DNA from 3 places in the Bradyrhizobium sp. HKCCYLR20261 genome. Region 3 is predicted to be linked to each of the others. Evidence: predicted binding sites of a transcription regulator. Region 3 holds the regulator's gene; each other region holds the start of a gene.
The links. The regulator LexA, encoded in region 3, represses DNA repair genes until DNA is damaged. The targets are predictions, from matches to a motif close to TGTTCNNNNTGTGTTCNG.

Region 1 (5,014 bases), on a different contig from region 3:
GCCGGCATCGGAGCGCACCAGCGCCTCGCGCCATGCGATCCAGCGCGGCCCGATCGCGCTGTCGATGCGCTGGTCGTGCACGCGCGTGCCGCTGGGCTCGAGCGCGCTGTCGCCCTGCTCGATCAGCCCGAAGGCGAAGCGGCTGCCGACCAGGTTCTCGCGGTCGAGACCGGCCGTCTGGCAGAACGCGTCGTTGACGAACACGATCCTGCCGTCCTGCTCGCGCATGACGATGAGATCGCCCTGCTGCTCGAACAGATGCCGCGCCCGCTGCTCGGCCTCCTGCAGCTCCCAGTTCCGGTCGGCCAGAACTTCGTTGTGAAGCGCGATCTTGTGCAGCTTCTTCTTCACGAAGCGCAGCCGCATGCTGAGCGTGGCCAGGCCGACGCAGGCGAGCGCGAACAGGAAGCTGGCGCCGATCGCGAAGGCGTGCGGGTTGTAGCCGGAATTCTCGGAGATGCTGGCTTTGATGAAGCCATAGGCGCCACCGAACCCGGCGGAGAAGATCATCAGCGAGCGCAGGATCGCGAAGATGGTGCGGTGACGGCGCATGAAGCGGCGCAGCTGCAGCCTGATATGAAACATCCGTCCCATCGCTCGTCCCCGACGATCTCGATTCCAATGTCGTTGCCGACCCGCACCATGCGACGTCGGTCTTGCCGAGACTTTGAAGGCTGCTCCACACGTGCAACGCCCGTGCAGAGATGGTGAACCGGACGTTAGTCCGGGTCACAGCACCGGATTGACCGGGGAAGGCGAGTGACTGCGTGCCGCGACGATCAGCGCCGCCGCTTCGCGCGCGCTGGTGCGGCTGGAGCGCACATAGATGCGATAGTCGGCGCGGCCATCCGCCGCATCGTCACGGGCGAGATAGATCAGCGTCGCGTCCGGATGCGGATCGGCGGCGATCGCGACGACCTGGGTGGCGGCGCTCATGCCGCAGCCCTGATCCTCCCGGCCAGGCGCATCATCCACGACCACGAAATCGGCCGTCTCCGGACTGTCGGCCAGCGCCACGCGCACCGTCGCGCGTGCGGGATCGTCGGTGAAGTCGACATGGAGATCGGCGTGGAACGGGCCCGAGCCGAGCAGGACGCTGTCGGCGCCGATGGCAATGCAGGGCTGGGCGGAGGGCGCCAACTCAATCTTGGCAAAGACAGCGGCCGCGATCAGCGGCACGGCCGACACGATGACCTTGAAACGCAACATGACACGCACCGACGCAACAGGCCTAGGGGCGGAAACGCGGGCCTTATGGTTGTCGGAGCGTAAAGAGAAGTCGTTACCAGAGCGTTGATGGAGGGCGTCGCGGTTACGCCGCGTGCCGATTGTCCTCGGCCAGGGCGCGATAGGAAAGGGCCTCCGCCAGATGCAGCCGGCCGATCGTCTCGGCATGGTCGAGATCGGCCAGCGTACGCGCGACGCGCAGCACGCGGTGATAGCCGCGCGCCGACAGCCGCATCGTCTCGGCGGCCTCGCGCAGCAGCTTCTGTCCGGGCGCATCGAGCTTGGCGATGTCGTCGAGCACGGCGGCCGGCGCTTCGGCGTTGGTCCGGATGTGCGGCAGGCCGGCCTTGGCGTAGCGGGCGCGTTGCAGGTCGCGCGCGGCGGCGACGCGGGCCGCGACCTCGGCGGAGCCTTCCTTGGACGGCGGCAGGATCAGGTCGGCGGCGGTGACGGCGGGCACCTCGATGCGCAGGTCGATGCGGTCCATCAGCGGGCCGGAGATACGGGTCTGGTAGTCGGCGGTACAGCGGTCGATGCGGCCGCGCTTGCAGGCATAGCCGGGCTCGAAAGCATTGCCGCAGCGACAGGGGTTCATCGCGGCGACCAGCATGAAGCGGGCAGGGTAGGTGACGCGGTGATTGGCGCGCGAGATCGAGACCTCGCCGTTCTCCAAGGGCTGGCGCAGTGAATCCAGCACGCGTGGATCGAACTCCGGCAGCTCGTCGAGGAACAGCACGCCCTGATGCGCCAGCGAGATCTCGCCGGGCCGCGCGCGCAGGCCGCCGCCGGTCAGCGCCGCCATGCTGGCGGAATGATGCGGGCTGCGGAACGGCCGCCGGTTGGTCAGCGCGCCGCCCTCGATCTCGCCGGCGACCGACGCGATCATCGAGACCTCCAGCAGCTCGGCCGGCGACAGCGGCGGCAGGATCGAAGGCAGCCGCGCCGCCAGCATCGACTTGCCGGCACCTGGACTTCCGATCATCAATAAATGATGGCCGCCGGCGGCTGCGATCTCCAGCGCCCGCTTGCCGCTTTCCTGGCCCTTGATGTCGCGCAGGTCGAGCAGGCTCGCGGGCGCCTCCTGGATTTTCGGTTGCGGGCGCGACAGCACCTGCGTGCCTTTGAAGTGATTGGCGATCTGGATCAGCGATGTCGCCGCGATGATCTGCAGGTCGGGACTGGCCCACGCCGCCTCGGCGCCGCAGGCGGCCGGACAGATCAGCCCCTCCTCGCGCGCATTGGCGCCAATCGCTGCCGGCAGCACGCCGGCGACGGGCGCGAGCGAGCCGTCGAGGCCAAGCTCGCCAAGCACGGTGAAGCCGCTCAGCGCATCCGGCGGAATCGCGCCGATGGCGGCCATCAGCCCGAGCGCGATCGGCAGGTCGTAATGGCTGCCTTCCTTCGGCACATCGGCGGGCGCCAGGTTGACGGTGATCCGCCGCGCCGGCAGCGCGAGGCCAGAGGCGATCAGCGCCGAGCGGACTCGTTCGCGCGCCTCCGACACGGCCTTGTCCGGGAGGCCAACGATCGCGAACGCCGGCAGTCCCGGCGCGACCTGGACCTGCACGTCGACCGCGCGGGCCTCGATCCCCTCGAAGGCGACGGTGGAAACGCGCTGGACCATGGTGCCCCTCCCGATGCAGAGGCTAGCGGAAGCGGAGGGCGTTCGCAAGAACAAGACGAGAACATTGGACCGGGCCGGGTGAAATCCGTTAACGACGGCCTGACGCTTCCGTAGTTCCCCGTGGTTGGCTTAACGCCCCTTTAGTCCGGCCTTCGCATTCTTCCGCAAATTGATGAGCGATGCGCGCCGCCTGACAGCCGGCCGGCGCCGACCATGAGAGAATTGCAATGCCCCCAGCGCCTGCGGCAGCTCCATCCGTCAAAACGCCCGCCGGTGAGGCGAGGACGGTGTCCGAACTCGCCACCGACATGCTGCGCCGGACCACCAGCCTGTTCCTCGCCGGCCCGCGTCCAGCGTCGGACGAGCAGCTCGATCTCTATGACCAGATGTTCGCCCGGCTGATGCCGCAGGTCGCGACCGAGCTGGTAGCCGAATTGAGCATGGCGCTCGCCGGTGTCGAGCGTGCGCCCTACGCCACCGTCCGTCTGCTCGCGGTGCATCCCGAATTGCGGGTCGCAGGTCCGATGCTGGCCAAGGCGGCCGTGCTGACCGAACGCGATCTCGCGGAGTTCATCCGGGCCGGCAGCCCGGCGCATCTGGCCGCCATCGCCAGCCGCAGGGGCATCGGCGACAGTCTCACGACGCAGCTGATCGCCCGCGGCTTCCCGGCCGTGCGCATGGCGCTGGCGCAGAACCTCACCGCGAAACTCTCCGAGGACGGCTATCGCAGCCTGTTCAAGATCGCCGAGCGCGACGAGGACCTGGCCGAGAAGCTGGCGCTGCGCACCGATCTCCCGGCCAAGCTGTCGCGCGCTTTCGTCGCCGCCGCCAGCGAGGCCGCCCGCACCCGCTTCATCAAGGCCGCGCCGCCGGCGACCCGCGCCACGCTGCAGGCCGCGCCGACCCGGTCGTCGGGCGCCGCGATGCGGGCGATGTGGGATTATGAGCAGGTCAAGGCCGAGGTCGCCGCGCTCAATCGCAGCGGCAAGCTCGGCGACTCCGCCGTCAATCGCTTCTGCGTCACCGGCGATTTTCCCGCCGTGATCGCGGCGCTCGCGCTGCTGTGCGTGGTCTCGATCGAGACGATCGAATCGCTGCTGCAGGATGATCGCCTGATGGATCTGCTGCTGGCCTGCAAGGCGGCGCGGCTGGGCTGGGCGACGACCGCGATGATCCTGCGCGCGCGTCCCGGCTGCGACGCGCTTGCCGCCGACGACGTCGAGGAGGCGCGCAAGCGCTTTGAGAAGCTCGCGCTGTCCGAGGCGCAGTGGAAGGTCCGCGGCCTCGAGTCGCGCTGAGCGGTGCGCCGCCCGGCGTCAGCCCGGCGGCGTGCTGTAGTTGGTGAAGTCGATCTTGAACATCGCCGGATCGAGCTTCTTCGTTGTGTCGAGGTTGTAGACGGCGATGGTCGTGTCGTAGCCTTGCGGATCGGTCACGGTCCACTGCTTGAGCTGGCCGTCCTTGGCGCCGAGCATCAGCATCAGCCGGCTGGTGCCGATCAGCGCCTGCTTCTCCTCGATCGTGATCGTCACATAGAGATCGTCCGAGGACACCGCGATGACGTTGGTGTCCTTGAGCAGGTCGATCCGGTCGGACAGCAGATAGCGCAGCGGCGTCTGCGACAGCGGGTAGACGTCCTGGGTCGCCAGCTTGCGGTCGCGCACCACCAGCGACGAGCCGTCGGCGACGATGTCGATCGGCGTCGGCGGCTCATATTCGAAGCGCACCTTGCCGGGCTTCTGGATGTAGAAATCGCCCTTGGTCTTGCTGCCGTCCGGGCCGACCTGAACGAAGTTTCCGACCAAGGTCTGCAACGAGGACAGATAGGCGCTGACCTTGGCCGCCTGCGCCTTCTGGTTGGCGTCGAACGAGGTGAAGATGCTTGCCGGCACGTTGCGCCGGGGATCGGGAATGATCGGATTTGGCGGCGTGGCCTGGGTGGTGGCGGGACCGCCGCGCTGGGCATCGGCGGCGCTGAGCGGGCCGCTCTTCTGCCCCGCCTTGGGGGCGGCCGTGCTCTGGGCGGCGGCAGGAACCGTTGCTCCCGCCATCAATCCCGCCCAAGTGGCGCAGACCACGCCGCCGGCGAGAAGCGCCGACAGGCGGCGGCCGCGCCGGGCCGCTGGAGATGAAAACGTGCTGTTCAACAAGGGGCTTTTCAAA
Region 2 (5,014 bases), 120 kb from region 3:
CCTTGTCGGTGACCAGCATGATCTGGTCGCTGTCCTCGACCGGGAACGAGGCGACCAGCTTGCCGTTGCGGTTGTTGACGGACATCGCGACGATGCCTTTGCCGCCACGACCGGTCGTCCGGTACTCGTAGGACGAAGTGCGCTTGCCATAGCCATTGACCGACACGGTGAGCACCACCTGCTCCTGTGCCGACATCTCGACATAGCGCTCCTGCGACAGCTGGATCGCACCCGCGGCCGCCTCCTCGCTTTCGGTCTCGACCGGCTCCTCGGTCGTCGCGTCGCCCGACATCGCCCGGCGCATCTTCAAATACGCCGTGCGCTCGTCCGAGGTGGTCTCGACATGGCGCAGGATGCACAGCGAGATCACCTTGTCGCCCTCGGCGAGCGCGATGCCGCGCACGCCCATCGAGGTGCGGCCCGTGAAGACGCGCACATCGGTGACGGGGAAGCGGATGCACTGGCCGCCGGCCGCCGTCAGCAGCACGTCGTCGCGCTCGGTACAGATCTGGACGTTGACGATCTCCTCGCCCTCGTCGAGCTTCATCGCGATAATGCCGGAGCGGCGCACGTCGACGAAATCCGACAGCTTATTGCGGCGGACATTGCCGCCGGTCGTGGCGAACATCACGTCGAGATTGGCCCAGGAGGATTCATCCTCCGGCAGCGGCATGATCGTGGTGATGCGCTCGCCCTGCTCGAGCGGCAGGATGTTGATCAGCGCCTTGCCGCGGCCGTTGGGGGCTGCGATCGGCAGCCGCCAGACCTTCTCCTTGTAGACCTGGCCGCGCGACGAGAAGAACAGCACCGGCGTATGCGTGGAGGCCACGAACAGCCGGCTGACGAAATCCTCCTCGCGGGTCTGCATGCCCGTGCGGCCCTTGCCGCCGCGGCGCTGCGCACGATAGGCCGACAGCGGTACGCGCTTGGTGTAGCCGGCGTGCGACACGGTCACGACCATGTCCTCGCGCTGGATCAGGTCCTCGTCCTCCATCTCGCCTTCCTGCTCGGCGATGACGGTGCGGCGCGGGGTGGCAAACTCGGCCTTGATCGCCGACAGCTCGGTCTTGACGATGTCCTGGACGCGGGCGCGCGAGCGCAGGATGTCCAGATAGTCGGCGATCTCCAGCGCGAGCTTGTCGAGCTCGTCGGAGATCTCCTCGCGGCCGAGCGCGGTGAGGCGCTGCAGGCGCAGATCGAGAATGGCCTTGGCCTGCTCGAGCGACAGCCGCGCGGTGCCGTCCGGATTGATGCGGTGGCGCGGATCGTCGATCAGGGTGATCATTGCCGCCACGTCCTGCGCCGGCCAGTCGCGCGACATCAGGGTTTCGCGCGCGGTGTTGGGATCGGGCGAGGTTCTGATAACGCGGATGATCTCGTCGATATTGGCGACCGCAATGGCGAGGCCGACCAGGATGTGGGCGCGGTCGCGCGCCTTGTTGAGCAGGAACTTGGTCCGCCGCGTCACCACCTGTTCGCGGAACGCCACGAACACGGTCAGCAGATCCTTGAGGTTCATCGTCTGCGGACGACCACCATCGAGCGCCACCATGTTGGCGCCGAAATTGGTCTGCAGCGGCGTGAACTTGTAGAGCTGGTTCAGCACCACGTCCGGCACGGCGTCGCGCTTGAGCTCGACGACGACGCGGAAGCCGTCGCGGTCGGATTCGTCGCGCAGATCCGAGATGCCCTCGATCTTCTTCTCGCGCACCAGCTCGGCGATGCGCTCGACCATCGAGGCCTTGTTGACCTGGTACGGGATTTCCGTGATCAGGATCGCCTCGCGATCCTTGCGGATGGTGTCGATCGTCACCTTGCCGCGCATCACGATCGAGCCGCGGCCGGTGTGATAGGCGGAGCGGATGCCGGCGCGGCCGAGAATGATGCCGCCGGTCGGGAAGTCCGGTCCGGGGATGATCTGGTTGAGCTCGTCGATCGACAGCGCCGGATTGTCGGTCAGCGCGATGCAGGCGTCGATGACCTCGCCGAGATTGTGCGGCGGGATGTTGGTCGCCATGCCCACGGCGATGCCGCCGGCGCCGTTGACGAGCAGGTTCGGAAACTTCGCCGGCAGCACCGACGGCTCTCGTTCCGAATTGTCGTAGTTCGGCTGGAAGTCGACGGTGTCCTTGTCGAGATCGTCGAGCAGCGACTGCGCGATCTTGGTCAGGCGCGATTCCGTGTAGCGCATCGCCGCCGGCATGTCGCCGTCGACCGAGCCGAAATTGCCCTGGCCGTCGATCAGCGGCACGCGCATCGAGAAGTCCTGCGCCATGCGCACCAGCGCGTCATAGACCGATTGGTCGCCGTGCGGATGGTATTTACCGATGACGTCGCCGACGGTGCGCGCCGACTTGCGGTACGGCTTGTTCCACTCGAAGCCGTTCTCGTACATGCCGTAGAGGATGCGCCGGTGCACGGGCTTCAGGCCGTCGCGCGCATCGGGCAGCGCCCGCGCCACGATCACGCTCATCGCGTAATCGAGGTAGGAGCGCTTCATCTCATCGAGGATGGAGACGGGACGAATGTCGGAAGGTCCGCCCGGCTCGCCGGGCTTCTCATCTTCTTTATCGGACAAAGGGGATACCGGTCGGTTTTGACACGCGAAAATCGCTTGGAATCATATAGCGCATCGCGTCGCGGCAGGCCACCCCTCCACGTTCCCGCGCGAAGGTTTTTATAGCCGCATTTCCAGCGACTTAACGAGATCTTACGTTGCGGTCGACGGTGGCCGCGGGCGTCGCGCGCGGCCCGGCCGGAGCCGGGTTTCCCGCGCGCGTTTTCACCTCAGAACGGAATGTCGTCGTCCATGTCGCTGTTGCGGCTGGCGGCTGCCATCGGGCGGCGCGGCGCAGGCGCCGAGGACGGGCTGCTCATGCCGAAATCGCCGCCGCCCGTGTCGTCGGCGAAGTTGCCCCCGCCTCCGCCGCCACGGCCACCGAGCATCGTCAAGGTCGAGTTGAAGCCCTGCAGCACCACCTCGGTCGAGTACTTCTCGACGCCGCTCTGGTCGGTCCATTTGCGGGTCTGCAGCGCGCCCTCGATGTACACCGTGGAGCCCTTCTTGAGATACTGCTCGGCGACCTTGCAGAGACCTTCGTTGAAGATCACCACCCGGTGCCACTCGGTCTTTTCCTTGCGCTCGCCGGTGTTCTTGTCGCGCCACGTTTCCGACGTCGCGATGCTCAGATTGGCGATCGGCCGCCCATCCTGCGTCCGCCGGATCTCGGGGTCCTTGCCCAGATTTCCGACCAGAATCACCTTGTTCACACTACCCGCCATCACACTCTCCCGCGGTTTTCAGATCACCGGGCCGGCTGTGGCCCACCGGCCTCTCGGCCCACGGTGGCTCACCCCTTCCTCTCGCGGCGGACCCTATACGGTTGCCGCGCCGGCCACCTGCCTTCTCGTCGCTTATCCACATATAGCAGGCCAGCGCCGATTGTTCCAGTTTTGTTCGCCCGCCTGTGTATGCAACCATGCGTGGAGTTCCATGGAACCCGATGGAACCCGACGGCCGAGAAACGGAACCCTGAAAAGTTCCCGCGAATGGTCAAAAATTCTTTAACTTACATAAACTTAGATCGCCTCACTTCCTCCCCTCCTGTGGCTTTTGGGAGACGGTATCGAGGGTTGAATCGCGTATATTTTCGGATGGATTGAGGCCGCATCCGCGGTCGCACCCACTCACAGAATGTGCGCCTCCGGGGACCCTGTGGAGACGCCAAAAGCGGGAGACTTGGGATGAACCTTGGGATGAAACGAATTTTTCTTGGAGCAGTCAGCTTGATGGTGTTGGGGTCGCTGACCCCCGCGAGCGCCGCTGATCTCGCCGCCCGCCCCTACACGAAGGCGCCGATCGCCGCGCCCGCGCCGCTCCCGACCTGGACCGGCTTCTATCTCGGCGTGCAGGGCGGCGGCGGCTGGGGCCGCAGCGACGAGACCTACTTCGGTGGACCGAACGTCGTCGGCTTCACCCCGACGCAGCGTTACGACTTCAACGGCGGCTTCGTCGGCGGCGTGGTCGGCTACAATTGGCAGGTCGACAACATCGTGTTCGGCCTCGAAGGCGACTACCACTGGGCCGACATCAACGGCCGTTCGGCCGAGATCAACGCCGGCTTCGGCGATTCCTACTTCACGCACCTGCGCGGCTTCGGCGACATCAAGGGCCGTCTCGGCTGGGCTGCAGGCCCCGCTTTGCTCTTCGTCAGCGGCGGTGCCTCGGTCGGAGACTTCCAGCATCGCTACGACCGTGGCCTGCTCGGACCGGCGTTCGGCGGCTCCGTCAATGATTGGCGTTGGGGTTGGACCGTCGGCGCTGGCGCCGAGTACATGTTCGCGGCGAACTGGTCGGCCAAGGTCGAGTACAACTACATCGACTTCGGCCGCAGCACGCTGCAGTACAACAACCCGCCGGTCGCCGCCAACCGCTCGGAGTGGAACGACACCATCCACACCGTCAAGGCTGGCATCTCCTATCACTTCGGCGGCCCGGCCCTGTCGCGCTACTGATCGCAACCTGAACTTGAATTTGTCGAAAGGCCGGCCTCGCGCCGGCCTTTTTTTGTGTGCTGGTCCCGACACTTGCTCGCCGGCTGTGTCGTTTGGGTGACGGCTTTTTCCGGTCAGAGGGGCTATCAAGGCGTCGCGGGTGGGCGTTGGTGAGAGCGTGCGTGCGGGCGTCGGACTAGGTTTGGGGAATGCGATGAGAAGTCTGTTGCTGGGGGCGACAACTTCGCTGGCGCTGGGGCTTGCGCCGGCCATCGCTGCCGACTTGCCCGCGCGCACCTTCACCAAAGCGCCTGCGATGATCGCTGCGATCTATGATTGGAGCGGCTTCTACGTCGGCCTCAATGCCGGCGGCGGCTTCGCCCGCACCTGCTGGACCAACAACGTCACCTTCGGCGGCGTGGCCGCCACCAACGCGGAAGGTTGCCACGACGCGACCGGAGCATTGGCCGGTGGCCAGATCGGCTATCGCTGGCAGGCGGGCGGCTGGGTGTTCGGGGTC
Region 3 (5,014 bases):
TGCTGCGCGATGTCGCCGCAGCAGAGGCGGCACGCGATTGGGACCGCGTCAGCATGCTCAAGGCGCATCTCTGGCTCGACGGTCCGCTCGCACCTGATGGGCGCGTATCGGGCGAGTTGCGCGACATGTTTCTGCAGAAGAACGCCGCCGCGCTGCGCGCAGCGCCGGTGGGCGCAAGTCTCGACGTGACACCTGCCTTCCCGCGCCTCGGCGAGATCACCGCGCCGGCGCTCGTGATCTGGGGCGACCTCGACTTTCCTCATATCCAGGAGCGAAGCCGATTGCTTGCTGCGACGATGCCGAACGCGGCCGGTCACGGGATCACCGGTGTTGCGCATCTGCCGAGCCTCGAACAGCCCGCGGAGGTCACCGGACTGATCACGAGGTTTCTCGCCACATTGTAAGAGCGCCCCGCGCGAGGCTGCTCCCCAAGGCACCGGTCGGATTGGCCCCTTGGCCCCGCCCTGCGCGTTCGGTTAGAACGCGACTCCCTCGACTCGTCCGCTTCCTTCCAAAGGAACTCTGATGGCCTTGATGCCGGTGTCCGATGCGTTGTCCGCGGTGCTTGCCGGCGCCGAGCCGCTGCCTGAGGAGATGGTCGGGCTGGACGAGGCATTCCACCGCATCCTGGCGCGCGACCTGGCAGCACTGCGGACGCAGCCGCCGGAGGCGATGTCGGCGATGGACGGTTACGCGCTGCGGGCGGCCGATGCCGACAGGCCGGGCGCCAAGCTCAAGGTGATCGGCGAGGTCGCGGCCGGGCGGCCGTTCGATCGCGTGGTCGGCGCTGGCGAGGCGGCGCGCATCTTCACCGGCGGCGTCGTGCCGGAGGGCGCCGATGCGGTCGTCATCCAGGAGGATACGACCGCGGAGGGCGGCCATGTGGTCGTCAATGAGGCCGCCATCAAGGGCCGGCACATCCGCCCCGCTGGCGTCGACTTCCACCAGGGCATGGTGCTGCTGAAGGCCGGACGCCGGCTCAGCGACCGCGACCTGTCGCTGGCGGCCAGCATGAATCATCCGGCGCTGCCGGTGCGGCGGCGGCCCAAGGTGGCGCTGCTCGCGACCGGCGACGAACTGGTGATGCCGGGCTCCGAGCCCGGTCCCGGCCAGATCGTCTACTCCAACGGCTATGCGCTGCGGGCGCTGGTGCGTAGCGAGGGTGCCGAGCCGATTGATCTCGGCATCGCCGTCGACACGATGGAGGCCACCGTGGCCGGCATCCGCCGGGCACGCGAGTCCGGCGCAGATATCTTGATCACCACCGGCGGCGCCTCGGTCGGCGACCATGATCTGGTCAAGCAAGCCCTCGAGGCCGAAGGCGTCGAGATGGCGTTCTGGAAGATCGCGATGCGGCCGGGCAAGCCGATGATGCACGGCCGGCTCGGCGGCATGAGGGTGATCGGCCTGCCGGGCAACCCGGTGTCGTCCTATGTCTGCGCCATCCTGTTCCTGGTGCCGCTGATTCGTGCCCTGCTCGGGCGCGAGGAGGTCGCGCCGCCGCGCGAGACCGCCCTGCTCGGCCGCGAACTCGGGCCGAACGACTCACGCGAGGACTATCTGCGCGCGCAGTTGGAAGAGCGCCCCGACGGCACGCTGATCGCCACGCCGGTGAACCAGCAGGATTCGTCTCTGCTCGGGAATCTCGCGCTTTCGCAGGCGCTGGTGATCCGTCCGGCCTTCGCGCCGAAGGCTCCCGCAGGCAGCCCTTGCGAGATCCTGCGCCTGCCCAGGTGAGGCGTCGGTGGGTGGGCTTCCTCCGGTAAAGCTCGGTCCATTCATCATATTTTTAGGATTGCAGAACACACATCGAACAGATAGTGTCCGTTCATGATTTGTTTTTAGTATGTTGCGGGTGACGTGAATGACGGTCGTCCAGTCTGGCTCTGGGACGCAAGAGCTCTTGAGAACTTCGGACGACAACCAACCGGGGACCAGGTCGAGATGCTGACGCGCAAACAGTACGAACTTCTGCGGTTCATCAACGAACGGCTCAAGGAAGCCGGCGTGCCGCCGTCCTTCGACGAGATGAAGGATGCGCTCGACCTGCGCTCCAAGTCCGGCATCCATCGGCTGATTACAGCTCTCGAAGAGCGCGGCTTCATCCGCCGGCTGCCCAATCGCGCCCGCGCGATCGAGGTGATCAAGCTGCCCGAGCTCTCGCAGGCCGCCAACAACCGGCGCGGCGGCTTCACGCCGTCGGTGATCGAGGGCAATCTCGGCAAGGTTCGCACATCGACACCGGCGCTCGACGATGGTGAGCGTCCCGTCGCGGTGCCGGTGATGGGCCGGATTGCCGCGGGTACGCCGATCGAGGCGCTGCAGACGCGCAGCCACACCATCAGCGTGCCGGCCGACATGCTTGGCAATGGCGAACACTACGCGCTCGAAGTCCGCGGCGATTCGATGGTCGACGCCGGCATCCTCGACGGCGACATGGCGCTGATCCAGCGCAACGAGTCCGCCGACACCGGCGACATCGTCGTGGCGCTGATCGACGACGAGGAAGCGACGTTGAAGCGCTTCCGCCGCCGCGGCGCGTCGATCGCCCTGGAGCCGGCCAACACGGCGTATGAGGTGCGCATCCTGCCGCCCAACCGGGTGAAGATCCAGGGCAAGCTGGTCGGGCTGTACCGGAAGTACTGAGTCCCGGCGTCTGCGAGGCCGCCGGATCTGCCCAGCAGATCGGCGGTGTGAGCCGCCCGGACTCGCGGCCGCCTATTTATGAGTCAGTTGAGAATGCACATCATGATGTGCAGCGCGGCACACTCAAACGCTTGTGATCGGCAGCGCCCGCGCGCACTGCAGATCAGCGCAGAATTGCCGCGAAGCGCGCGCTAACATCGCTCCCGATGTCCACTCTGATAGAGGCCTGCGCCTGTCCGGGGGGAGCGTGGGTCAGCTATCTCTGAACGAGGAGCGATCCGATGTGTGACTACAGCCTCCATGCCGTTGCCTCCCGTCCCGCCAAAGTCGGCGAGACGCTGATCTCGACGACGTTCCGCGGCACCGCGACCCGCGGCTTCGCCTTGGAAAGCGAGCCGACCGTCGCGGTCTGCATGCTGCCCGGCACCGAGCTCGCCTTTGCCGAGGACGTTCGCTACGACAGCCGCTGGCTGTGGACCCGCACGATCCGCGAGCGCGTCGCCAAGTTCAACACCATCGAGAAGCACATTCCCGACCGCCATCACGACGCGATCGAGTTCGCGGATGGACGCCATGTGCTGGTGACTCAGCTCTGCGAGGGCCAGCGCGTCACCGTGCTGCAATTGCCGGTCAGCAAGCAGCCGGGCGAACGACGCGAGATCGCGGAGGAGGCGCCGGCGCAGCAGCCGACGCCAATCCGCCGCATCAGCATCACCTGAGCCACGCGCAACATTCGATGGGCTGAGCGTCAGCTCATTGTCATGCGGATCGCACGCTGACGCCGCAATCGTCGACCGGCTCTACTCCGGAGCCGACCGTTGCGGCGCCGGTGTCGTGTGCTGCATTCGACCCAAGGACTAATCCTCTCCAGCCTGCTCCGTGTCAGGCGGTGTCGCGTCCTGCGCGCGCGACGGTGGCGCGCGCGGCGTCAGCGTCGCCTCGAACTCGCTGGGCTCGGCGGGTGCCGGCCACCACGGCCGGCCCGTGCCGTCGGCGCGCACCGGCGTGACGGCAAGGCCCTTGCCGTTCTGCACGAGCATCAAGGCCCCCTGCTGCTGCAGGCGCGGACGGTCGATCACGGCAGCCTCGCACGACTGTGGGGCCGAGCGCGCCGTCACCACCAGCGCGGCGCGGGTGCAATCGTCGGCAAGTGCATCGACCCGCAGCGCCAGCGCGACGATGCGGCCGTCTGCCATCGCGACCACGCAGCCCTGCTCGTCACAGGACACGCCGTCACCAAGCGACGAATCGGCGGGCAGCCGCGCGTCGGCGTCGGCCGCGAGCCATTCCTTGGTGACGAACACGTCCTTGCCGCTGCGCATCACATGCAGGCGTCCGTCGCGGCCGCGGACGGCCACCGCGCGGCCATCGCCGGAGACGAGAATATCGGGACGGGGCGTCATCGCGGCCCAGGCCGTGGCCGCCGCCAGCAGCACGGCGCCCGACCAGCGCAGCGGCGTGCGCAACAGGCCGATCAGGATGAGGCCCAGGCTGGCCGCGATCAGCGGGCCGATGCCGAACGCCGGGATACGGCCGACGGCACCGGGCAGCGCCGCCACCCAGCGCGTCACGGCGATCATCCAGTCGATGCCCCAGCCCATCAGCGTCCACCAGGGGCCATCGAGGCCGAACGGCGCTGCGAGCAGGCCCAGCAGGCCCGCCGGCATCACCAGCACCGAGACCACCGGCATCGCCGCGAGATTGGCGAGCACGCCATAGGGCGTGATGCGGTGGAAATGGAAGGCGGCATAGGGCGTCGTCGCGAGCCCCGCGATCAGCGAGGCCAGCAGCAGCATGGACAGTTCCCGGCCGCCCCACAGCGCGATGCGCTGCGTGGTCGAACTGTCGGGGGTCGCGAACAGTCTCGGCAGGCCGAACTGCACCAGCGCGACGAGGCCGAGCGTGGCCGCGAACGACATCTGGAAGCTCGGATGCACCAGCGCTTCGGGGGCCGCGATCAGGACGATCATGGCGGCCACCGCGAGCGTGCGGAAGGTGACGGCGCGGCGATCGACCATCACGGCGATCAGCACCACGGCCGTCATGAAGAACGATCGCTGCGTGGCGACCTCGGCACCCGACAGCAGCAGATAGAACGCGGCCGCGACCAGTGCCGCGGCGGCGGCCCATTTCTTGATCGGATGGCTGATGGTCAGGCCGGGGATCAGCGCGAGCAGCGCGCGCACGGCGAAGAACACGACGCCGGCCACGACCGCCATGTGATAGCCCGAGATCGACAGCACGTGGCCGAGGCCGGAGACGAACATCGCGTCGTTGACATCCGGCGTGATGGCGTCGCGCCGTCCGGTCAGCAGCGCAGTAGCAATGGCGCGCTCGTCACCACTGAGACGGGAGCGGATGCGCGCAT

Region 1: a site for LexA is predicted at 2,898-2,915, ahead of ACQR1L_RS10715 (YifB family Mg chelatase-like AAA ATPase). Genes of this name have one in related genera too.
Region 2: a site for LexA is predicted at 3,444-3,461, ahead of ACQR1L_RS16580 (single-stranded DNA-binding protein). Genes of this name have one in related genera too.

What each region holds. Positions count from the first base shown of each region.
Region 1 covers NZ_JBNPUZ010000004.1:140,776-145,789, reverse strand. Annotated here, with positions in the region: gene ACQR1L_RS10725 (ATP-binding protein) at 1-594, opposite strand, end outside; gene ACQR1L_RS10720 (hypothetical protein) at 730-1,209, opposite strand; gene ACQR1L_RS10715 (YifB family Mg chelatase-like AAA ATPase) at 1,313-2,851, opposite strand; gene ACQR1L_RS10710 (DUF2336 domain-containing protein) at 3,079-4,149, shown strand; gene ACQR1L_RS10705 (outer membrane lipoprotein carrier protein LolA) at 4,168-4,902, opposite strand.
Region 2 covers NZ_JBNPUZ010000006.1:259,338-264,351, forward strand. Annotated here, with positions in the region: gene gyrA (DNA gyrase subunit A) at 1-2,578, opposite strand, end outside; gene ACQR1L_RS16580 (single-stranded DNA-binding protein) at 2,788-3,282, opposite strand; gene ACQR1L_RS16585 (outer membrane protein) at 3,757-4,515, shown strand; gene ACQR1L_RS16590 (outer membrane protein) at 4,709-5,014, shown strand, end outside.
Region 3 covers NZ_JBNPUZ010000006.1:380,109-385,122, forward strand. Annotated here, with positions in the region: gene ACQR1L_RS17155 (alpha/beta fold hydrolase) at 1-404, shown strand, start outside; gene ACQR1L_RS17160 (molybdopterin molybdotransferase MoeA) at 526-1,737, shown strand; gene lexA (transcriptional repressor LexA) at 1,945-2,646, shown strand; gene ACQR1L_RS17170 (hypothetical protein) at 2,928-3,365, shown strand; gene ACQR1L_RS17175 (ComEC/Rec2 family competence protein) at 3,504-5,014, opposite strand, start outside.